DNA from 2 places in the Paeniglutamicibacter kerguelensis genome. Region 1 is predicted to be linked to the other one. Evidence: riboswitches for the same ligand, from Rfam matches in the RefSeq annotation. Region 1 holds a riboswitch; the other holds the start of a gene.
The links. A riboswitch is a leader RNA that binds a small molecule or an ion and turns the genes downstream of it on or off. The one in region 1 is predicted to bind S-adenosylmethionine.

Region 1 (12,026 bases):
CAGGCCGGAATCACGCGTGCGGCGCTGAACGACGTGCGATCGGCGGTGCAGGCGCGGACCCGAACGTTCAGCACCGGAACGGGTGTCCCGATCCGAAACGAACCGCAGGTCCTGCAGCTGGTCGGCGAAATTTCGGCTGCCGCCTTCGCCACGGATTCCATTGTCTTGGCCGCCGTCGCGGAAATTGAAATCGCCCTCGGCGATGATTCGCTCAGCCCGGCCGAGCGCTTCGCGGTGTGCGAACTGGCCGCTGATCGAGCGCAAACGATCGTCCAGCCGATGGCGCTCGCGGCAGCGACCAAACTCTTTGACGGACTTGGGGCCTCGGCAACGGCCAAGGGCTGCAACATGGACCGTCATTGGCGAAACGCACGCACGGTTGCCACCCACAATCCCGCAATCTACAAGGCACGCATCGTTGGCGACTACGAGGTCAACGGAACCGCTCCCAAGCGCCTCAACGCCGTCGGCGACCTCGGCTCAACCACCGGAACAGCCGGCTACTAAGGCCTTTCTGTTTCGACAACCTTCCTTGAATTGGATCGCTTTGGCGACCCGCGATTCCCCCTACCCCTGCAAAGGAACATCATGAGCACGACTTCCGCACAACGCCAGATCCGTTTCAATGCCTTCGACATGAACTGCGTCGGTCACCAATCTCCCGGGCTGTGGAAGCACCCGAAGGACCAGTCCGCACGCTACAAGGACCTGTCCTACTGGACCGATCTTGCCAAGACCCTGGAAAAGGGAAAGTTCGACGGCATCTTCATCGCCGATGTGCTGGGCACCTACGATGTCTTCGGCGGTTCCAACGAGGTGCCGTTGCGTGCCGGAACCCAGGTTCCCGTCAACGATCCAATGATGCTCGTCTCCGCCATGGCCGCCGTGACCGAACACCTGGGATTCGGCGTCACCGCCGGCACCGCCTACGAGCACCCGTACCCGTTTGCCCGTCGCCTGGCCACGCTTGACCACCTCACCAAGGGACGCGTCGGCTGGAACGTCGTCACCGGATACCTGCCCTCCGCGGCACGGAACATGGGCCAGGAAGACCAGCTGGAACACGACGAGCGTTACAACCACGCCGATGAATACATGGAAGTCATCTACAAGCTTCTTGAGGGTTCGTGGGAAGAGGACGCGGTGGTGCGCGACGTCGAACGCGGCATCTTCACCGACCCGACCAAGGTCCATGAGATCAAGCACGAGGGCAAGTACTTCAAGGTCCCCGGCATCGCGATCACCGAGCCGAGCCCGCAGCGCACACCCGTGGTGTTCCAAGCCGGCGCCTCTCCGCGTGGCCTGAAGTTCGCCTCGGAAAACGCTGAGGCAGTCTTCGTGACCTCGCCGACCAAGGAAATCCTCAAGGAAACCGTCACCAAGATCCGCGATGCCGCAGAGGCCGCGGGCCGTGGCCGCTACGACGTGCGCATCTACGCCATGCAGACCATCGTCACCGGCCCCGACAGCGCCAGCGCCGAAGCGAAGTTCGAGGACTACAAGTCCTACGCCGACATAGACGGCGCCCTGGCGCTGATTTCCGGCTGGATGGGTGTCGACCTGTCCACGTACGGTCCCGACGACGTCATCGGCGACAACGTGAAATCAAACGCCATCCAGTCCTCCGTTGCAACGTTCCAGAAGGCCAGCGGCGATGACGGCAACCCCTGGACGATTCGCCAGCTTGCCGAATGGGTGGGCGTCGGCGGCTTCGGCCCGATCACCGTTGGTTCCGGGGCCGAGGTGGCGGAAAAGCTCATCGACTGGGTCGCGGAAACCGACGTCGACGGCTTCAACCTCGCCTATGCCATCACTCCCGGCACGTTCGAGGACGTCGTTGAGTTCGTTGTTCCGGAGCTCCAGGCCCGCGGCGCATACCAGAGCGAATATGTCGAGGGCACGCTGCGCAACAAGCTCTTCGGCAAGGGCGACCGCGTCCAGGAATCGCACAAGGCCGCCAACTACCGGCTCTCCGCCGCAAAGGTCGGCTAGCGGGCACTGCCCCACTGGTTGCCCAGCGCCCGAAGTCCAGCGCAACCAACTGCGTTTCCGACGGGGATCCCAGCCATGCCGGGATCCCCGTCCCGCCAAGTCAAGCGGGATCTTTCAAGGCCCGGACTCGAACCGGGGCACCCGTTACGGGGCCAGGCTGACGACCAGGTTGATGGTGGTGGCCAGGATTCCCGTGCCAAACACAAACGCCAGCAGGCTGTGGCGCAGCGCTGCCGATCGCATCACACGTGAGGTGATGTTTGTGTCCGACACCTGATAAGTCATGCCCATGCTGAACGCCATGTAGGCAAAATCGGTGTATTGCGGCGGTTCCTTCTGGTTGAAGTCGATGCCACCGGGCGCTCCGTCGTAGTAAATCACCGCATAGCGCAGCGTAAACAACGTGTGCACGAGCAGCCACGACATCCCCGTGCAGGTCAAGGCCAGCAGTGCCAGCAGGAACCGTGCATTTCCATCGGCGTTCTTGCTGCCCAACATCACCAGGACGACGGCGGCCAGCGACCCCAGTGCCGCCAAGAGGATCAGAAGGTCCGAGGTGCTGCGGCCGGGGTCCTCTTCCTGGGCATGGGCGGCCGTGCGGACATGATCCATCGGGGTGATGCTCGACCACACCCAGAGGTTGTAGATCAGCGCGGCGAGGCCCCAACCCACTGCCGGCGCATACACCCAGGCGCCAAGAAGCCCTGTCAGCGCGGCTGCGAAACCACCGCCGACAACCATGCCGATGATGCGCAACCGGCGGTGCCGAGTGCGTTCTGAGCGTGCGATCTTCATGTGGCGATCATGCCACGGCCCGCCATCGCGGCGCGGGATGATCAATCGAAACGTTGCATCATGTCAGCGGGCACTTCGCGCTCGAGATCTGGCGAAGCGAGGTTTTCGGCGGATTATCAACATGACGCTGCTATGAAGCAAGCCGATATGAAATTCGCGCGTCACAATCGGTCTTGTGACATTTCTTGAAGAAAAAACGGGCTAAAGACGGAGCTTTTCGAGCGTTTGTTTCATGAGGTGGTCATATTTGTTGGTGCTGTCGAAGAATCTGCGACACACTTGAGTTGTTCCGTCCCGGTGAAATGCCTGGAACGGTACGACACCATCCAGAGCGGCTGAGAGACCTGGCTCGTTGACGCCGCAGCAACCACCCCTATGCGTAGGGGCCGGTGCTACCGCCAGGACCGATGGAGATAGCCAACTCTGTTCCGGTCCACTGGTCGACCCCTAGCGGGAGGCCGGCCGATCGGTCGTGCTGTTGGCGTCCCTCGGGTAAACCGAGAGGAGTTGGACATGATCAACATCAAAGACGTGTCCACAGTTTTCCCGTCAGCGGATAATCCCTTTGTTGCCGTGGACAACGTTTCGCTGGAGATCCCGCGAGGCTCAATCCAAGGAATCATTGGTTTTTCCGGCGCAGGCAAGTCGACCCTGCTGCGCAACATCAACCTGCTTGAGCGACCAACCAGCGGGCAAATCATCGTCGACGGCACGGACCTTACCGCGCTGAACGATGAAGAACTGCGTCGGGCGCGCCACCACATCGGCATGATCTTTCAGCACTTCAACCTCTTGAACAACCGCAATGCCGTTGAGAATGTCGAACTCAGCCTCAAGTTTGCCGGTGTCCCCAAAAAGGACCGCCGGCGCCGGGCACTGGAAGCCCTAGCGATCGTGGACCTGGCGGACAAGACAACTGCTTACCCCGGCCAGCTCTCCGGCGGCCAAAAGCAGCGCGTTGCGATTGCCCGCGCACTGGCCACAGAGCCGAAGGTGCTTCTGTGCGACGAACCGACTTCCGCCGTTGACCCGCGGACCACTGCCTCGGTCCTCCAGTACCTTTCCGACATCAACGCCCAATTGGGTATCACCACGGTCATCGTGACGCACGAAATGAATGTCGTAAAGGCCATTGCGGACAACGTCGCGGTCATGGAGGACGGGGCGGTTGTCGAGCAATTCGACATTGCCTCACTGAAGAACCCGGCGTTCACCCCCGCCACCGCAATCGGCCGATACCTGATCTCAGATGAAATTTCGCTGGATCGAAAGCCAACCACGGCCCCGGCACCCGCGTCGGCTGCAACCGAATCCTTGAAGGAGGAGTCTTATGTCTAATCTTGCATTTGGCATCAACGTCCTGGCGTCCTCCACCAACGGAAGCGGAGCCGCGGCCTTTGACCTCAACCGCATCATCGAATTGTGGCCCGAAATCGCCTTGGCCATCGGCCAGACCCTGGCCATGCTCCTGGTGTCGATTCCGATCGCGATCCTCATTGGAACCCCACTGGGCATCTGGCTCTACTCGATGTCGCCGAACGGCCTGCGCCCGCGCCCGCGCATCCACCGGATCGTTGACGGGCTCGTGAACACCATGCGTTCGTTCCCGTTCCTGATCCTGCTGATTGCCATCATTCCGTTCACGCGATTCGTTGTGGGAACAACCATCGGCACGGCCGCGGTGATCGTCCCGCTGACGATCAACGCCATCCCGTACTTCGCCCGATTCGTTGAGCAGAACCTGACCCAGCTGGGCAGTGGCGTGGTCGAAGCCGCCCGCGCCATGGGTGCCACCCGCGGACAAATTGTCAGGGATGTGCTGCTGGTCGAAGGGCGCCCGGCACTCATCGGCTCGATCACCATCATGACGGTGAGCTTCATCAGCTACTCGGCCATGGCCGGGTTGGTCGGTGGCGGCGGAATCGGCGACTTCGCCATCCGTTACGGCTATTACAGGTATGAAACGGGCATGATGATCGTCGCCATCGTCCTGATGATCCTGATGGTCCAACTGGTCCAGATCTCCGGCACCAGGCTCGCCGCACGCCTGGACAAGCGCCACTAACCCCACCCACCCCGGATACACCCTCTGGAGCCCCCTCATGAGCAATTCCAAACGTCCGCGCCTGCTGTTGAGCGCATTCCTGATGAACACCACCAGCCACATCCTTGGTGGGCAATGGCGTCATCCCGAGGCCCAGCAGCACCGCTTCAACGAGCTCAAGCTCTGGACCGAGCTGGCCAAGGAGCTTGAGGCCGCACGCTTCGACACGATCTTCCTTGCCGACGTCGTCGGACTCTACGGCGACCACGACGGGGGATGGGCATCGCACATCAAGCGCGGCCTGCAGGTTCCGTCCAACGACCCTCTGGTCCTTGCCTCGGCGCTCGCCGCGGTGACCGACGAAATCGGGTTGGCGTTCACCTCCTCGGTGATCCAGTCCGACCCGTTCCAGCTGGCACGCCAGCTCTCCACGCTCGACCACTTGAGCAACGGGCGCGTGGCCTGGAACATCGTCACCAGCGTGCTGGAAAATTCGCACCGCAACTTCGGCGCCGACGGGCTGACCGCGCACGCCGACCGCTATGACTGGGCCGAGGAATACGTCGAGGCCGCCTTCAAGCTCTGGGAAGGTTCCTGGGAAGATGGTGCCCTGCTTGCCGACAAGATCCGCGGCATCCATGCCGATCCGGCGCTGGTGAACAAGATCTACCACCGCGGGGAACGCTACTCGATCGACGGCCCGCACCTGTCCTCGCCAAGCCCGCAACGCACACCGTTCCTCTTCCAAGCCGGAAGCTCCCCGCGGGGCAAGGCCTTTGCCGCCGCCAACGCCGAAGCCACCTTCCTGTTTGCGCCGAACCCGGAAAACGTTCGCAAGAACTCGGGGATCATCCGGCAGCTGGCGGTCGACGCCGGCCGTGAAGCCGGCGACGTGAAGATCTTTGCCGGGCTTTCCTTTGTGGTGGGCAGCACCGAGGCCGAGGTCGCCCGCAAGCAGGCCGAGTACGACGAGTACCTCGACCTGGATGCCGTGGTCGCACACATCGGCGGCGGGCTGGGCATCGACCTGGGCGGGGTTCCACTGGACACCCCGCTGGGCGACGTCGACACCGAGGGCGGCAAGGGAGTCCTCGATGCGATTCGGGCCTCGGTTCCGGGTGGCAATCCGACCATCGGAGACCTGGCCCGTTACCGCGCCAAGGCGATGCAGATCGCCGGAACCCCGGAACAGATCGTTGACCAGCTTGAAATCTGGCAGGATGCCGGAACGGACGGCATCAACATCATCAACCAGATCCTTCCGGGCTCTTACACCGACTTCATCCAGGGTGTGATTCCGGAGCTGCGGGCCCGCGGGCTGGCGCAGAGCGAGTACGCCCCGGGGACGCTGCGCGAAAAGGTGTTCGGCCGTTCGGCAACCCTGGAACCCTCGCACCCCGCAGCCGCATTCCGTGGGGCGTTCGCCGAGCATTCGGCCGCCAACGAAAACCACTCAGCCATCTCCACGCTTTCCTGAAAGACAGAACCATGACGCTGATTCAAGACATCCCCTCGACGGTTGCCTCCGATTACGCGAGCCTGCACGAGCACTTCGCCGAAATCTTCGCACGCATTGCGGAGGGTTCCCGCGAACGCGATTTCGCACGGATCCTCCCTTTCGAACAGGTTGCCTGGCTCAACGAGGCTGGGTTCAGCGCCCTGCGCGTGCCGGTGGAGTTTGGCGGGGCGGGCGTCAGCGTCGAGACCTTCACCCGGTTGCTCATCGACTTGGCGGCAGCGGATTCCAACGTCGCCCACCTGTACCGCTCCCACTTCGGGTTCATCGAGTCCCTCCAGTGGCAGGAAGAACCGGTCGCCCGGCGCTGGTACGAGCTTGCGGCCGCGGGAAAGACCGTCGGAAACGCCTCGACCGAACGCGGGGGCAACGCTCTGGGGAGGCTGAACACCGTCCTGGCCAGGAACGGTGAGGACTGGGTGCTCAACGGCGAAAAGTACTACACCACCGGCACCATCTTCTCCGATTACACCCGTGTTTCGGCCGGGCTGGCCGGTGAAGACGGACGCTTCTTTGCCGTGGTGGACACCAAGGCCGCGGGAGTGAACATCGTCGATGACTGGGACGGCTTCGGGCAGCGGTTGACCGGCACCGGGACCACCACATTCGAGAGCGTGCGGGTCCCCAACGAAGACATCTTTGACCGCATCGCCGGCGGGGCCGAGGCCACCCACGAAGCGGCATTCTTCCAGCTGGTGCTGCTCTCCGTGCTGGCCGGCATCGCTCGGGCCGCGCGCGATGACGCGGCGCAGTCCGTGGCCAAGCGTGCGCGCACCTTCAACACGGGTTCGGGCCTGCCGTTCCGCGAGGATCCGTTGATCCAGGAGACCGTCGGCCGGATCGCGACCAAGGCATTTTCCGCCGAGGCAATTGTCCTGGCCGCCGCCCGCTCGCTGGATGGCGCATTGGAGAAGAGCCTGGCGCAGGAGGTTGACGTTGACGGAAACAGGGCGACAACCCTTGAGGGTCACCTCGCCGAACTTGCCGTCGAGCAGGCCCAGGTCGCCGTCCCCGAACTGGCCATTTCCGCGGCGCAGCAACTCTTTGAGACCGGTGGCGCCTCGGCGACCAGCACCTCCAAGGGCCTGGACCGGCACTGGCGCAATGCTCAGACCGTGGCCACCCACAACCCGATTTCATTCCGTGCGCGTTCAATCGGCGACTACTTCATCAATGGCACCCTGCCCGAGGGATTGAACGCCATCGGGGATGCCACGGCAAAGGCCACGGCCAACTAGTAGCCCGACATCCGTCCGGTCGGACGGCTGCCCAAATACAACACATCACGCAGGGTGCCTTGGTACTTCGCGCCCATTTTCAGGAGATAAACATGCAACGCCGCAAATTCATTGCCGGAGTCGTCAGTCTGGCCGCCATCGTCTCTTTGACGGCCTGCGGCCTGATCGGGGGCGCCGCCGGCGCCGCGGACGACAAGACCATCAAACTGATCGTCACCGAATCCGCACCCACCCAGGAACCGACAAAGATCGCCCAGAAGATCCTCGAGGGGCAGGGCTGGAAGGTAGACGTCAAGTACGTCACCGACATCGTGCAGCCGAACTTCGCCGTGGCCAACGGCGAGTTCGATGCCAACTACTTCCAGCACGCCGCATACCTCGAGCAGTTCACCACCGACAAGGACCTGGACGTGGAAACGGCGTTCTACATGTACGGGTCGCCGGCGGGTGTTTACTCGGCCAAGTACAAGGACATCAACGACTTGCCGGATGGCGCAAAGATCGCGATTCCCGTGGATCCCTCCAACAACGGCCGAGCCCTGGCGTTGCTGCAGACTGCCGGACTGCTCAAGCTCACCGAGGGCAAGAGCCTGATCCACCTTTCGCAGGCCGACATCATCGAGAACCCAAAGAACTTCAGCTTCGTCGAGGTCGACCAGCAGTCGCTGTCCAAGACCCTGCCGGATGTTGACGCAGGCTTCCTGTTCGTTCGTCTCGGTGCCGAAATCGGGTTGAAGCCATCCGACGCGTTGCTCTTCGAAAAGGACGAGGACGCGCTGCCGTTCATCAACCTCGTTGCCGCCAAGCCAGGCTTTGCCGAGACTGAGAAGGGCAAGGCCCTTGAGGCCGCCTACCACTCGGACGAGGTCAAGGAATGGTTCAAGGGATACCTTGACGGTGCCTTGCCCACGCCGTGGGACCGCGACCCGGCAGCCGACCTCAAGGCTTGGAACATCTAAGAGATCCACCGCAGCAACAACACTCATTTTCGCGGGGCAGGAAACGGCCCCGTCTAGCTAGGGAGCACGAAGCATGGAACGTCGTACCTTTATCAGGGGATCGCTGGGTCTCGGTACCCTGGCCGGGCTGGCAGCACTGACCGGTTGCGGTCTGACCGGCCAGGCAACCGCCAGCGGAAATGACAAGACCATCAAGTTGATCGTCACGGAGTCGGCCCCCTACCAGGAGCCGACAAAGCTTGCGCAGAAGGCCCTGGAAGCCGACGGCTGGAAGGTCGAGGTCAAGTACGTCACCGACATCGTGCAGCCAAACTTTGCCGTTGCGAATGGCGAGTTCGACGCCAACTACTTCCAGCATGCGTCTTACCTTGCGCAGTTCACCAAGGACAAGAACCTTGCCGTTGAGCCGGCGTTCTACATGTACGGTTCCCCGGGTGGCATCTATTCGCAGAAGCACAAGTCGATCGACGGTTTGCCGACAGGTGCCAAGATCGCGATTCCGGTCGACCCGTCCAACAACGGACGGGCCCTCGCGATGCTGGCCAAGGCCGGGGTGATTAAGGTCGCCGAAGGTAAGAGCGTCATTCACCTGTCGCAAAACGACATCCTCGAGAACCCCAAGAAGGTCACCTTCGTGGAGGTCGACCAGCAGTCGCTGTCAAAGACGCTTCCGGACGTCGACGCCGGATTCCTCTTTGTACGTCTGGGCGCCGAGTTGGGTCTCACTCCCGAGGACGCACTGCTCTTCGAGGACAACGCCGATGCGTTGCCATTCATCTGCTTGGTTGCTGCCAAGCCTGGCTTTGCCGAAACCGAGAAAGGGAAGGCCCTGGAGAAGGCGTACCATTCGGATGAGGTTCGCAACTGGTTCAAGAACTACATCGGGGGCGTCTTGCCCACTCCATGGGACCGTGATCCTGCCGCCGACCGCAAGGTCTGGGATAGCTAAGCCCTGTTGCCCCCGAAAGTGACCCTCAGCAGTCCGAGTCGAGTCTCGCACTCGCCTCGGACTGCTGTTTAAGCTGCCAGGCGGTTTTTGCGCCTAGGCCCGGATGGCAGTTGTAATGTATCTCGTATGAGCAGCATCGGCAGTCCACGGCATGAGAATGATCCCGAAGTAATCCGTCGGCTGTTGACCACGCCCGCACGCTGGGCCGTTGTCGGGTTGAGTAACAATCCGTTGCGGGTGGCGCCGCGCGTTGCACATTTCCTGCAAACACGTTTGGGCATGGAAATCATCCCGGTTTCACTGCGTGGCGACAGCGTTTTAGGGGAGCCCGGGTACAAGACCCTGGGGGAGATCCCGGGACACGTTGATGTGGTTGATTGCTTCGTGAACTCCCAGAAGGTCGGGGCCGTTGTCGACCAGGCCATTGCCATCGGTGCATCGGCGGTCTGGCTGCAGTTGGGTGTCATCGACGAGGAAGCACTGGCCAGAGCCAAGTCGGCCGGCCTGGACGTCGTCATGGACACCTGCCCCATCATCGAATATGAATACCTTTGAGTGCACTGTTTTAGCGCGACTCCTCAAAGTAATGCAATGTAAGGTATTTGGATTTTCCGGCTATGCTGTCAGCTGCACATGAAACATTGATTGGGTGCTGGGGACCAAATGAATACTGGGGGACGTCCGGACTTGGGGTTTGGGCGGAACTAGGCGGGCTGGATGGGACCGGTCCGCTAGAACAGTGCTTGTTGAGTGTTTGCCGCGCCCCTTGGGGTAATTGGGGTATAAATCGTGTTCGCCAAATCTGGGGATCAAGCCACACGTAGACAAAGGGACCGCCGCGATTCGCGGCGAAGCTCACTCTTGGGCACCATGTGGAGGAACGGCATTGTCCGTTCGACCGTGGGCGCCACCGCAACGACTGCGCTCGTTGCGACCATGATGTTCGGCGGCGGTGGATTCAATCCCGCCGTCGCGGCCCCGGTCGACAACCAGGACTCCGGCGTTGAGCGGCAGCTGCGCGACGCCGTCGAGGGGCCCGAAACAAGCACCGGTTCGAAGGGCACCAAGACCGGCGCCGAGACGGTAGCACCGGAGTCGAAGCCTGAAGAAACGTCCAAGCAGAACACGGCCAAGTCTTCCGACGAACCGGTCACTTTGGCTGTCCCCCCGACGGCGGGCGAAACGGCTGTCATCAACGTAAAGGTTCGAGCTGTACGAGGGGCAAACGGCACGGCGGCAAAGCCGGCCACAGGCAGCGTCAAGCTCGAGCTGCGCAATGGCACGAGCGCTTCCCCGGATAGCCCCGGTTCCCTGGTGGGCAAGCCCTGGAGTGTCTGTACCGTTGATGCCGATGGCGATTGTTCCTTCACCGTTCCGAAAGACGGACTGAGCAAGAGCTACTGGGTAATCCCCAGTTGGACGTCAGACGCCTACTACATCAATGACACGTTGATCACGGGTAACAACACCAACTCCGGTGATGACCGTTTTGCGCAGACTCCCTACGTGTTCCGCACTCCCCAGCTAAAGGCGAAACAGACGGTCCAGTTGCCTTCAACGGCCGGAATGCCCGCGAAATCAAATGTAGGCAACCCGACTCTGAACAACCCTGCGAGCCGCAATACAGCCAATCGCTGGAAGACGAACGGTTTCTTCCCCGTATCCATCAAGAACCCGCGCTTCCAGCCGACTTGCAAGCCGGGTCTCTCCGTCGCCCTGGTGATCGACCTTTCAACATCCATGACCAGTTCCGGCTCCGCCGGACTCAACGGCGCCAAGAAGGCCGCCAATGCGATGTTCAATGCCTTGGCCTCTTCAGGGTCGAACGCAAACGTCAACCTTTTCACCTTCGGTAACGATGCTCCGGTGACCGGGCAGGGCTCCACAAGAACGAACTCGTTCGTAGCGACGCCCGGCAACATCGATGCTTTCGCGGAAAGGATCAAGGCTCTTTCCGTGAGCGGGACTCAATACACGAACTGGGATGCCGGACTCGATTACGTAGCGAAAAACGCGGCCAAAGCGGACGTTGCCATCGTCTTGACCGACGGTAACCCCACGCGCAGCCGTGCGGGCAGCAACAGCACCTGGACGTATTTCGGACAGATGGAAGAAGCAATATTCTCCGCCAATGCGATCAAGGACAATGGCACGCAAATTCTTGCCTTCGGCGTCGGCAGCGGTATTTCTGACACCGTTGGCGGCAACAATTTGGCTGCCGTTTCGGGACAGAAGCAGTGGACCGGCAAGGGCAAGATTGGCGACTCCGACTACGCGATCACCAGCGACTGGGACCTGGTTTCCCAGCAGCTGGCTGCCATGGCCAACGGGTTGGGTTGCGCCGCGTCGATCGCCGTTGAAAAGACGGTGATCGACGCCGAGGGAAACTCGAGCGTAGGCAATGGCTGGGAGTTCGGTGCCACGAAGACCACGTCCGCTGGAACGTTGTCGCCCACCGAAAAGCAGTCGACGGTCAACGGCAAGGCCACCTGGAACGTTTCCTTCCCGGCACCGGGGGACACCGCGAACATCT
Region 2 (12,026 bases), on a different contig from region 1:
GGCTCTGGAGACCGCAAACCAGGCTGCGACCGCCAAGGCGACCGCCGACGCGGTGTCCCTCTCCAAGGCCACCACCACCCACAACGCGGCTGTCGCCGCGGCCGATGTCGACCCTGCATTGGTGAACGCTGTTGCCGCTGCAAAGACTGCGGCTGGCAATGCAAAGACCAACGTCGATGAGCTGGCCATTGAGCTCGACGACGCCAAGGATGAGGCCGAGGTTGCCGACGACGTAGCCAAGGCCGCAGTGGTCAAGCGCGACGAGGCCAAGGCCGCACTGGACGCCAACACGGCTGCCATCCAGACTGCTGAAGCCGTAGTTGCTAGCGACGAAGCAGCCAAGGCTGGCGTCGTGGCAAGCCTCCCGGGTCTGGCAAACGCCATTGTCCCGCTGGCTGCTACCGAGCAGAGCACGCTGGCTACCAAGAATGCCAAGGATGGGGAACTGCAGGTCGCAAAGTTCATCCAGACCGGGGCCGCAACCACCTTGGCACCGCTCGCCGCACTTAGCACCGCAGCCCAGAATGCACACGCAGACGCAGTTGCAGCAGCCGGAGTGGCTACCGCTGCTGTGGCCACGGCGGAAACTGCTCTGATCGCTGCCGACAACCTGGTGGACGATCTGGCAGACAAGCTGGGCCTCTAGCAACACCGGTTTTATCCACGGAAGCGCCCCTGGCACATTGGCCCGGGGCGCTTCTGCCTGTTCCCGTCGCGTTGCGGACAGCGGGACCACCCAAGGTATAGCAGCGCCCCTTTGCTCCTCGGGCGCGACCGTCCGGCGATGCCGGGACGACCTCTCTTGACAGCATTAAGGTCTCATCCGGAGTCTGCACGCCGTATATAGGGGAGCGGGACCAAGCCTCCGGCCGGGCAGTGGCAGGCACCCGCCTGCAGCTCCCGGCCTGGACGCTTTACCCGCTGTTCATCCCGGCGTGCTTTGCTCGCGGTATGACCGCCGAACCGAAGCTTCCGCGCCGAGTCCTGCCAGAGGTCCAGGCGCTGCGCGCCGTCGCGGTGTTGCTCGTGGCGGGCTACCATTTCGCCCCGCAACTGGTCCCCGGCGGATTCATCGGGGTCGACGTGTTCTTTGCGATCTCCGGGTTTCTGATCACCGGGCACCTGCTGCGCGAGGTTCGCACGTCCGGCCGCATCGACCTGCCGGGGTTCTGGGCCGCGCGGGTGCGCAGGATCCTGCCCGCCGCGGTTGCGGTGATCATTGCGGTGCTGGGAGCAACTCTGGCCTTTCTGCCCGCCACGCAGTGGAAAGCCGTGGGGACTGCGGCCCTGGCCGCCGTCTTTTCGGTGGAAAACTGGGTGCTGGCCGCCGCCTCCGTGGACTACCTTGCGGCCGACACCGAACCCACGGCGCTACACCATTTCTGGTCCCTCGGGGTCGAAGAACAGTTCTACCTGGCCTGGCCGCTGCTGGTGTTGCTGGCCGTGTGGCTGGGCAGGTTGTGGGTGCGACTGCGGTTGGGCTCCCTGGCCCGGGAGCGCGCGGGCCGCGAGGATACCGCCGGAGGGTTGCCACGCATCGCGCTCCTGCTGGTCTTCGGTGCGGTCATCGTCGCCTCGCTGGCATACTCGATGGTGTTGGTGGGCTCAGGGAATCCGGCCGCCTATTTCGTCACCCCGGCCCGTGTCTGGGAACTGGCCGCCGGCGGCCTGCTGGCACTGCTGCTCGCCCCGTCCGGACCTGGTCTTGAACGAGGCAACGGCCGCTGGTTCCATGCTGCCGGAGCCCGCACCGCGCTAGCCTGGAGCGGTTTTGCCGCCATCGCGGCGGCGGCCTTTGGCTTTGGTTCGGCCACGCCCTTCCCGGGTCTGTCCGCGGCGCTGCCGGTGGCCGGAACCCTGGCGGTGGTCATGGCCGGGGAGACCCGAGGCCCGTTCGCCCCGCAAAAGATCCTCGAACTTCCCCCGGTGCAATGGGTGGGCAACGTGTCCTACTCGCTGTACCTGTGGCACTGGCCGGTGCTCATCTTCTTCCTCCACTTCTCCGGCAGCGAGCCGGGCCCGGCCCAGGGGATCGGGTTGCTGGCCCTGTCGTTGCTGCTCGCCGGGGCCAGCCACCGCTGGATCGAAACCCCGGTGCGTTCCCTGGCGCCGCTGGCTTCCTCAAAGTGGCGGACCCTGGGCATCGGGGTGATCGTGGTCGGACTGGTCGCGGCGATGTCACTGGCCCCCGGGCCCCTGGCCCAACGTGACACCGTCGCGCAGGAAGGTACGGCCGCCACCCTGCTCGCCGCACCTCCGCCCGGGTTCGGTGCCGCCTCGGTGCCCGCCGGCGCGCCGCCCTACCTGCGGGGCGTGAAGCAGATCGTCCCGGTCCCCGCCGACGCCGAGCATGACCTGCCGCACCTGGGCGAGTGCGTCCAAAAACCGCGTTCCCGGGTCACCCTTGAATGCACCACGGGTGCGGCGGACGGGTCCCTGACCATTGCCCTGGTGGGCGACTCGCACGCTACGCATTGGTACCGGGCGCTGGAGGCCACCGCCAAGGAACACGGCTGGACGCTGTTGACCTATCTGAAGAATTCCTGCCCGTTCACCGCCGCCGAGCGCACCGCCGAGAAGAACGGCAGCATTTCGTGCCACCAGGCCAACGAGGACACCTTGAAGCGGATCGTCTCCCGTGGAATCGTGGATGCGGTGGTGACCAGCCACTGGGCCGGGTCCGTCTTCGAAAAGGGTGCCGCCGAGGGTTTCGCCGACTACTGGGGCCAGCTTGAGGATGCTGGCATCAAGGTCTACCCGATTATCGACACCCCGCGCCCCGGGACGAAGTCCTATGCACGGGACTGCGTGGCGTTGCACCCGGAGGAACTGGAATCCTGCGGTGCCCCGGCGTCCAAGGCCTTCGAAGCCAACGACTCCACCCTCGCCGCGGCCGAACGCGAGCCGCGGGTCGGCGTACTGGATTTCTCCGACCAGTTCTGTGTCCGCGGATTCTGCCCGGCCGTGATCGGGAACGTGTTGGTGTACCGGGACGGGCACCACGTCTCCGACACCTACATGCGCACCCTTGCCCCGGTTTTCGGCATCCGGATCGAGGCGATGCTGCATGCCGACGGGCTGAACGACGACGTGCGGTGACCCGTGTGCTGGACAACGCGCGGGTGACGCATGCAACCCGGCGAAGTCTTGGCCGGCATGGTTTTTCCGTTAGACTGGATGAGGCTGTTTCTGTCGTGCCTGGCAATCGGGCATCGACGACAGCAAATGCAAAGAACCTCCTGTTGCGGAAATGCCGTGACCGTTTAGCCCAAAGGAGGTGGGTTCACATGCGTGCTTATGAATTGATGGTGCTGATCGACCCCGAGGTCGACGAGCGAACCGTTGAACCGACCCTCGGTAAGTTCCTGGACGTTGTCCGTAACGATGGTGGAACCATCGAGAACGTTGACATCTGGGGCCGTCGCCGCCTTGCCTACGACATTCAGAAGAAGTCGGAAGCCATCTACGCGGTAGTTAACTTCACCGCCACCCCCGCTACTTCCGCGGAACTTGATCGCCAGTTGAGCCTCAATGAGACCATCATGCGCACCAAGATCACCCGTCCGGAAGAGGCAAAGGTCGTTGCAGAGTAATTCTGCTTTTCGATCTTCGTAGAACAACACCTTTAGGAGGCTCCAATGGCAGGCGAGACCGTCATTACGGTAATCGGCAATTTGACCGGTGACCCAGAACTACGTTTCACCCCGTCAGGGTCGGCAGTCGCGAACTTCACGATCGCTTCGACCCCGCGAACCTTCGATCGCCAGTCCAATGAGTGGAAGGACGGCGACACGCTGTTCCTCCGCGCATCGGTGTGGCGTGAGGCTGCCGAAAACGTCGCTGAGACGTTGACCAAGGGCACTCGTGTCATTGCTCAGGGCCGCCTCAAGTCGCGTTCTTACGAAACCAAGGAAGGCGAAAAGCGCAACGTCACCGAGCTCGAGGTCGATGAAATCGGCCCGTCGCTGCGTTACGCTTCCGCAAAGGTCACCCGCACCCAGCGCTCCGGCAATGGTGGCAATGGTGGCTTTGGTGGACAGAATGCCGGCGGCAACGCCGGCGGATTCGGCGGCGGCAATGCCGGCGGCCAGGGTGGTTTCGGTGGCGGCAACGCCGGCGGAAACAGCGGTGGCGGCTGGAATGCACCTGCAGCCGATCCATGGGGCGCTCCTGCCGGAGGAAACAACGGCGGATGGGGCAACCCGGGTTCTGACGAACCGCCCTTCTAAACAAAATTATTCACCATCCCGCAGAAAATTCTGCGGGCTCCACCTGATAAAGGAGCTCCACGATGGCTAAGGCTGAACTCCGTAAGCCCAAACCAAAGTCCAACCCCTTGAAGGCCGCTGACATCACTGTCATCGACTACAAGGACGTAGCATTGCTGCGCAAGTTCATTTCGGATCGCGGAAAGATCCGTGCCCGTCGCGTTACCGGCGTTTCCGTTCAGGAACAGCGCAAGATCGCACAGGCCATCAAGAACGCGCGTGAAGTAGCCTTGCTGCCTTACTCCGGCGCTGGCCGCGGCTAAGGAAGGTATACAAACATGGCAAAGCTCATTCTGACCCACGAAGTTACCGGCCTCGGTGCCGCAGGCAACATCGTTGAGGTGAAGAACGGTTACGCACGTAACTACCTTCTCCCGCGCTCGTTCGCCATCACCTGGACCCCGGGCGGTGAGAAGCAGGTTGAGTCGATCAAGGCCGCCCGTGCTGCTCGCGCCGTTGCGTCCTTGGAAGAAGCACAGGCACTTGCCGCCGCTATCTCCGCCAAGCCGGTCAAGCTGACCGTCAAGGCCGGCGCTACCGGTCGCCTCTTCGGCACCGTCAAGACCGACGACATCGCCAAGGCTGTTGCAGCCGCCGGCGTTGGCGCGATCGACAAGCGCAACATCGAGATCAACGATCACATCAAGTCGACGGGCAACTACTCGGCTACCGTGCGTCTGCACACCGATGTATCCGCGACCATCTCGCTGGTAGTTGTTGCCGCAAAGAAGTAATTCTCTGCGCACCCATCGTCCCCCGGGTCGATAAACGATGAGGACTCCACCTTCGGGTGGGGTCCTCATTGCTTTGCCCCGGGGAAACGCCCGATGCGCGGTCTTGTCCAACCTTCCAAATCAGGCTATATCGACTACTGCCGGTAGATAGCGAGATTTGGTCGCAGAATCTTCGATTCTTACGCCACATGTCCCAATGTGTCGAAACAATCTTTGACGGACGCTAAACGTTTCTCTTAACGTTAGTCATGAATCAAGAGCGTCAACGTAAAAGCCCTGGCTTGTTGACCGGCAACCCTCTCACGGTAGTGGGGTGCTCCAGGTGACGATTCGGCCTACCGGGACCCCGGGGGCAAGTACCGCACACCTTTGATGGGCAGCTGCGCTTTTGGCGCGTACCCGGTACAAGGTGGGCACGAAGCCGAAGGACCGAGCCATGACTCTTGCAACAGACCTCACCCCAGATGCCTTGCGCAACGTTTTCGCCCAGCATCCGTCCGGCATTGCAGCATTGTGCGCCATCGTCGACGGGGAGCCCCAGGGCATCGTCGCTTCATCTTTCACCGTGGGTGTTTCGATGGATCCGCCCTTGGTGATGTTCGCGGTCCAGAACACGTCGCGCACCTGGCCCGTCGTTCGCTCCAATGCCCGTATTGGTGTCTCCGTGCTCAGCGAGAAGAACGAGGGCGTTTGCCGCCAGATTGCTTCCAAGACCGGGGACCGCTTTGCGGGGCTTCGCCTGGATTCCACCGACGAAGGCGCCCTGTTGCTCCATGATGCAAGCCTGTGGCTCGACTGCTCGGTGGAGCAGGAGATTCCCGCGGGCGACCACCACGTGGTGCTGTTGCGCGTGCACGGCCACCGGACGAGCGATGAAACGAATTCCCCGCTGGTCTTCCACGGGTCGGCCTTCCGTCGCCTGGAGGCTGAACAGCTCGTCTCCTAGACGCGGTCCAGAAGCACGAGGGCTGCAGGTCCGCGATCCGCCACGTACGTGGTCTTGCGGCCCTGCGGCCCTTCACTTTTGCGGCCGTAGTCCCGGTCGCTAGGAGGGGTCGTGTAATACGTTCATCGTGTGCTGGAAGCCGTGACGGGCCAGCTCGGTGAGGACCTCAAAGTCGATATCGGAGAGCTTGTTGACGTAGAGGCAGGCAGCGCCTCGTTTGTGCTTCCCAAGCTTGGCCAAGAGCTCGCGCGATTCCTCGGTGCCGGTCAGCACGTAGAGGGAAAGATTTGCCGAGCGTGGTGAGAATCCAATGGCCGGCGCATCGCCTTCCCTGCCCGAATCGTATTTGTAGTGGTAAGTCCCAAACCCGATGATGCTTGGTCCCCACATGGTTGCCGGCTGCCCGGAGACCCCCTCCATCATTTCCAGCAAGACCTGCGCATCGGCGCGCCGAGTCGGATGGGCGACGGAGGCGATGAATTCATGCGGGTCAACCCGGGTGGGGACAGTTTTATTGGCAGCCATGCGAGTCAGTATTGCAGCGCCGTCGACGCTCATCAACCTCGTTAATCCCCAGAAACCTTCGAGCTCTGTGGATAGCTGTGGATAGTTTGTGGGTAACCGTGGAATTCATCAGGTGTTAACCGCGGAATCTCGGGGTTTTTGTGTGTATAACCAGGTTTTTCATCCTGAGAAACTGTGGATAACTACTTTCTGTCCACAGGCATGTAAATATATAAAGCCTAGTCAACTGCCATTTTTAGAGAATAATTGTCGGTAATCCACAATGTTCTCCCCAAGCTGTGCACACAACACGCCGCGAGGTACACAGGTTATGCACAGCCCCTGTGGATAACGGTGTTGGGTTTGAGGCAAATGGGGTCTAAGGTGACAGTGTTCCCCACCTATTTCCACAGGCTTGCGTGTCTCTTCGCACACGTGAGATTGGACGTACCAAAAGGTCGGCCGACCCTGCGACACTGAAGTAGGAAATGACGCGGAAACTGGGAACCCGCGGTGCTTGAAGGGAAGACCCGTGTCGCTAGCCAACATCGAAACCAATTCTGAATCCGGCGATTCAGCCTACGGCCGCACGCCGCCTCAGGATCTCGTGGCCGAACAGAGCGTGCTCGGCGGCATGATGCTCTCCAAGGATGCCATCGCGGATTGCGTGGAGGTCCTGCGCGGACTCGATTTCTATCGCCCGGCGCACGAAGCCATCTACGAAGCGATCATCGACCTCTACGGCCGCGGCGAGCCCGCCGACGCCGTGACGGTCTCCGACCTCTTGACCAAGCGCGGGGAAATCACCCGCATTGGCGGTCCGGCCTACCTCCACACGTTGATCCAGTCCGTCCCCACGGCTGCCAATGCCGGCTTCTACGCCGAGATCGTTCGCGAGCGCGCGGTGCTGCGCCGATTGGTTGACGCGGGTACCAAGATCGTCCAGCTTGGCTATTCGCAGGACGGCGAAGTCGACGCGATCGTCAACGAAGCCCAGGCCGAGGTCTACAAGGTCGCCGAACGCCGCACCGCGGAAGACTACGTGCCGCTTCGCGACATCATCGAGGGAACCGTCGACGAAATCGAGTCGGCTGGTTCCCGTGGCGAGGGCATGACCGGCGTGCCCACCGGCTTCTACGAGCTCGATGAGTTGACCCAGGGCCTGCATGGCGGCCAGATGATCGTCATCGCCGCCCGCCCGGCCGTCGGCAAGTCAACGTTCGCGTTGGACTTCGCCAGGTCGGCGGCCATCAAGAACAACATGACCGCAGTATTCTTCTCCCTGGAAATGGGCCGAAACGAAATCGCCATGCGCCTGCTCTCGGCCGAGGCCAGCATCGCGCTGCAGGACCTGCGCAAGGGCACCATCAAGGACGAACAGTGGTCGAAGATCGCGACCACCATGGGCAGGCTCAACGACGCGCCGTTGTTCATCGACGACTCGCCGAACATGTCGCTGATGGAAATCCGCGCCAAGTGCCGCCGCCTGAAGCAGAAGCACGACCTCAAGCTCGTGGTCTTGGACTACCTGCAGCTGATGAGCTCCGGCAAGCGCGTCGAATCGCGCCAGCAGGAAGTCTCCGAGTTCTCGCGTGCACTGAAGCTGCTCGCCAAGGAACTCGACGTGCCGGTCATTGCGCTCTCGCAGCTGAACCGTGGCTCCGAACAACGTACGGACAAGAAGCCGATGGTTTCCGACCTTCGCGAATCCGGATCGATCGAGCAGGATGCCGACATGGTCATTCTGCTCCACCGTGAGGATATCTACGACAAGGAGTCGGCGCGCGCCGGCGAGGCCGACGTGATCGTGGCAAAACACCGTAACGGTCCGACCAAGACCATGGTGGTTGCCTTCCAGGGCCACTACTCGCGCTTCAACAACATGGCGCAAGAGGGCGGGATGTAGCCGCCCCCCAACACGATGGTGCGGCCATTCCCAATCTTCTTGGGAGTGGCCGCACCACTGCGGTAAGGGGCAGCAGGGCTTCCTGTTGCCCTACGCCTGAGCCTCGGCAAACGACTTGAACTCATTCATCGTCTTCAGGTTCTGCTTCGGGAACATCGAGCCGAACAGCAGCCCGACGATCTTCATGAACCCGGAGAATTCGAAGGTGTTGTGCGCGACCCAACGGGTCGAGATTCCGTCCACGTCGTGGAATTCGTTCTTGCAGACGTTGTGCACGCCCTTGGCATCATAGGTTCCGTCGAATGCGTCGGGCAGTTTGCGGCGGGTGACCGTCTCGACCATTTCCATGGTTCCCCTGCCCTGTTTGTAGAGCAGCCTCGAGGTGGTGCCGGGCTCCCCGGGCGTGCCGGAGACCGCATCGAAGGAGAGCAGGCCCTTCTGCCAGAGCTTCAGGTTCTCAGGGTCGTCGAAGAGCTCGATGAACCTGTTGCGCGGGACGTTGACGGTTATTTCGTTAGTGAACTCCACGCTCGCAACCCTACCTGTGGGCACCCCTATTTAAGGGCAAACGCGTCCCCCAAAAGCATTGGTGACAAGACACTCCGCAGAACGATGCGGCGGCGGAAAGCGCAAGCTTTAAGCTCTAACCATGACCTTGTCTGCTGCCGGATCCGGCGCGAAAGCGCCCCTCGGTCTTTTCGCCCCCCAATACCGTTGGGTCACCGTGGGAATGTTCGCCCTGGTGTTCCTTGTCGCCTTCGAATCGCTTGCCGTCACGACGGTCATGCCGCTGGTCAGCAAGGAGCTGGATGGCGCGTCCATGTACGCGCTGGCGTTCGCAGCGCCCATGGCCAGCGGCGTCATCGGCATGGTGGCCGCGGGTGGCTGGTCCGACCGAAAGGGCCCGACGGGTCCACTCTACGTGTCCTCGATCGTGTTCATTGTCGGACTGCTGCTGTGCGGCCTGGCACCGAGCATGCAGGCGCTGGTGGTGGGGCGCCTGGTCCAGGGACTCGGCGGCGGTGCCATCACCGTGGCGCTGTACGTGGTGGTGGCACGGGTTTACGTTCCGCGTCTGCATCCGAAGATTTTCGCCGCGTTTGCCGCGGCCTGGGTCATTCCATCGCTGATCGGCCCGTTTGCGGCGGGACTTGCGGCGCAAACGGTTGGTTGGCGTTGGGTGTTTCTGGGCGTTGTGGGGCTCGTGGTCTTTGCCATGGCCGCGGTGGTGCCGTCGCTGCGCGGGCTCGGCGGCGGGGAGAACCCGAAAGGCAAGATCGCCTGGATGCCCTTGGGCTGGGCGGCCCTGGCCGCGGCTGCGGTCCTGGCCATGAATCTGCTGGCCGACATCCCCACCGTGGGAACATGGCTGATGGTGCTGTCCCTGGTGGTGGTGCTCGTGGCGGTGCGCCCGCTGTTTCCGCGCAGGACCCTGAGTGCGGGGCGTGGCCTGCCGACCACGATCCTGGTTCGGGGATTGGCAGCGGCAGCGTTCTTCGGCACCGAGGTGTACCTGCCATACCTGCTGATGGACCGCTACGCACTCACTCCCGCCGTGGCGGGCCTGGCGCTGACCGGCGCTGCAATCTTCTGGTCGCTGGGATCCGCGGTCCAGGGTCGTTTGGGAGAGACGCTGGGCAATGAACTGGCAATGCTCATCGGCTCTGTGCTCGGCGTGACGGCAATCATCCTGGTCTTGGCGACCGCGGCCTGGCACTGGCCCGCCTTCGTGGCGATCGCGGCCTGGGCCCTCGGGGGAGCCGGCATGGGGCTGGTGTACCCGAGGCAGAACGTGCACATGATCAAGCTGTCGACCACCGCCAACCAGGGCTTCAATTCATCGGCGCTGGGTATCGCCGATTCCATGGGCTCGGCGTTGGCGCTGGCCGCCGCCGGACTGATCTTCGCGGCCTTCAGCGGAAACGACTCGTTCGTCGCGGTCTTCGCCTTCACCGCGCTCATCGGGTTGGCGTTGATCGTCTTGACCCCGCGGACGCGGGCCGTTGAAACGGCCGTGCCGGCTGCCGATGTGACGAATACACTCGGAGCATGAGCGATCACGAACTGCCGAAGATCGGTGCCCCCGCAACGGGGGCGCTGAAGGCCGACGGAATCACCACACTTGAACAGGCCGCGGCCCGGGGCGAGAAGGAACTGTTGGCCATGCACGGGGTCGGACCCAAGGCCATCCGGATCCTGCGCGAAGCGCTGCAGGAGAATGGCTCGGAGCTGGCCGAGTGAAGTCCGGTCTTGCACACCGACTACCGATCGAGGCACGCAAAATCGTGGGAACCCCGGAAACCAACGCCCCGCAGCGGCAGGGGCCCGGGCTCTTACGCCGTCGGCAGGATCCGCAGGTGCTGGCTTCCCGGGGTGACGAGTTGGGCATCGTATTGGTGGTGCTTGGCCGTGTACGCCTTGATGTACGGGCACACCGCCACGACCTTGTGCCCCTGCGCAATGGTGTCTTCCAGGGCAAAGGCGGCAAGCTTCGAGGCCAGCCCCTGCCCGGAAAAGGCTTCGTCGACGACGGTGTGGAAGAAGACGCGCTCGATGCCGTGGTCGGTTGACAGGTCCCGGTAGTGGGCCGCCCCGATGATTTTTTCGCCGTCAAACAGGGCATATCGCTGCCTCTCGGCGAGCTGCCCGACCTGGATTTCGCTCATTTCCGGCTCCTTATCCGTCGCTGCCTTGCCGGCCGAACAGGCGGCTGAAAAACCCCTGCGGCTCGCTGCCCTCGGCCAGGACCACCATGGCACCGAAGCCGTCGTAGTATCCGTGGTGTTGCTCGTTGATGGCGTAGATGGCGCGGATGGATCGCTCCGCGCTCTCCGCGTCGATGGCCTGCCGCCGGTACACGCGCACCGGGAACAGGCCGTTGGCATCCTGCCCGTCGGAACGGTCGACCGACCAGCCCGCGCTTTCAAAGTGCGCACAGGCGTCCTGGGCCTGCTGCGCCGAGGCGTACGAAACGAAATGTTCCACCTCGCGCTTGGCTTCGAGCAGGTCGCCGAGCTCGGCCCGTTCATTCAGCGAACGCCGCAGCCGTTCAAGCTCCGTCTCCAGGCTCATGGGTTCCTTCCTCTCCGCCGTCCCGCGACGTCGCGGGTCCGGGATTCATCGGGCGGTCGGCGCCTAGTTGCGCGGGCGCAGGCGGACGGTGGGCAACACCGGGGCGGGCAGCGGATCGGGTTCGCCGTCCGGGAAGGCGCCGAAGCGCCGTGCCGAGGCGTCCCCGGGTTCGGCACCGATTTCCGCCTGCCACTGCTCGCGGTACTTCACGACTTCCTCGTGGGTGCGCCCCACGAAGTTCCACCACATGAGGATCTGCTCATGGAGCGGCTCGCCGCCGATCAACAGTGCGCGCACGGGCTTGCTGCCGGCGGTGAGCGTGACGGTTTGGAACCCGGCGGGCAGGAACGCCAAATGGTCGACAGGGACATCGTCCGCCTCGACCTTCAGGCATCCGGCATCGAGCAGGATGCCGTGTTCGTGGTGAGCCTTGAGCGCCACCTTGATCCGCGTGCCCGGTTCCATCAGGATCTCGGCACCCACCAGCTCGGTGTGCGTGTGGACGGGGGAGGCCGAGTAGTGCTCGGCCCCGCGGTCCGCGGAAACGCTGAGCGATCCAAGGAACACGCGCACCGTCCAGTCGTTGGTTCCCATGG

Region 2: linked by a shared signal. The riboswitch ahead of JOF47_RS18075 (flavin reductase family protein) and the one ahead of JOF47_RS20855 (methionine ABC transporter ATP-binding protein) in region 1 are both predicted to bind S-adenosylmethionine.

Annotation. Positions count from the first base shown of each region.
Region 1 covers NZ_JAGIOF010000004.1:326,687-338,712, reverse strand. Annotated here, with positions in the region: gene JOF47_RS20870 (acyl-CoA dehydrogenase family protein) at 1-507, shown strand, start outside; gene JOF47_RS20865 (LLM class flavin-dependent oxidoreductase) at 589-1,992, shown strand; gene JOF47_RS20860 (DUF1345 domain-containing protein) at 2,137-2,787, opposite strand; SAM riboswitch class I at 3,107-3,201, shown strand; gene JOF47_RS20855 (methionine ABC transporter ATP-binding protein) at 3,301-4,125, shown strand; gene JOF47_RS20850 (methionine ABC transporter permease) at 4,118-4,852, shown strand; gene JOF47_RS20845 (NtaA/DmoA family FMN-dependent monooxygenase) at 4,890-6,308, shown strand; gene JOF47_RS20840 (acyl-CoA dehydrogenase family protein) at 6,320-7,585, shown strand; gene JOF47_RS20835 (MetQ/NlpA family ABC transporter substrate-binding protein) at 7,678-8,544, shown strand; gene JOF47_RS20830 (MetQ/NlpA family ABC transporter substrate-binding protein) at 8,618-9,493, shown strand; gene JOF47_RS20825 (CoA-binding protein) at 9,620-10,048, shown strand; gene JOF47_RS20820 (DUF7927 domain-containing protein) at 10,394-12,026, shown strand, end outside.
Region 2 covers NZ_JAGIOF010000001.1:3,966,849-3,978,874, reverse strand. Annotated here, with positions in the region: gene JOF47_RS18105 (hypothetical protein) at 1-646, shown strand, start outside; gene JOF47_RS18100 (acyltransferase family protein) at 952-3,099, shown strand; gene rpsF (30S ribosomal protein S6) at 3,288-3,593, shown strand; gene JOF47_RS18090 (single-stranded DNA-binding protein) at 3,639-4,229, shown strand; gene rpsR (30S ribosomal protein S18) at 4,292-4,531, shown strand; gene rplI (50S ribosomal protein L9) at 4,547-5,002, shown strand; SAM riboswitch class IV at 5,254-5,367, shown strand; gene JOF47_RS18075 (flavin reductase family protein) at 5,439-5,948, shown strand; gene JOF47_RS18070 (DUF1801 domain-containing protein) at 6,048-6,473, opposite strand; gene dnaB (replicative DNA helicase) at 6,985-8,358, shown strand; gene JOF47_RS18060 (SRPBCC family protein) at 8,449-8,886, opposite strand; gene JOF47_RS18055 (MFS transporter) at 9,008-10,411, shown strand; gene JOF47_RS18050 (helix-hairpin-helix domain-containing protein) at 10,408-10,599, shown strand; gene JOF47_RS18045 (GNAT family N-acetyltransferase) at 10,692-11,024, opposite strand; gene JOF47_RS18040 (ribonuclease E inhibitor RraB) at 11,035-11,430, opposite strand; gene JOF47_RS18035 (pirin family protein) at 11,494-12,026, opposite strand, start outside.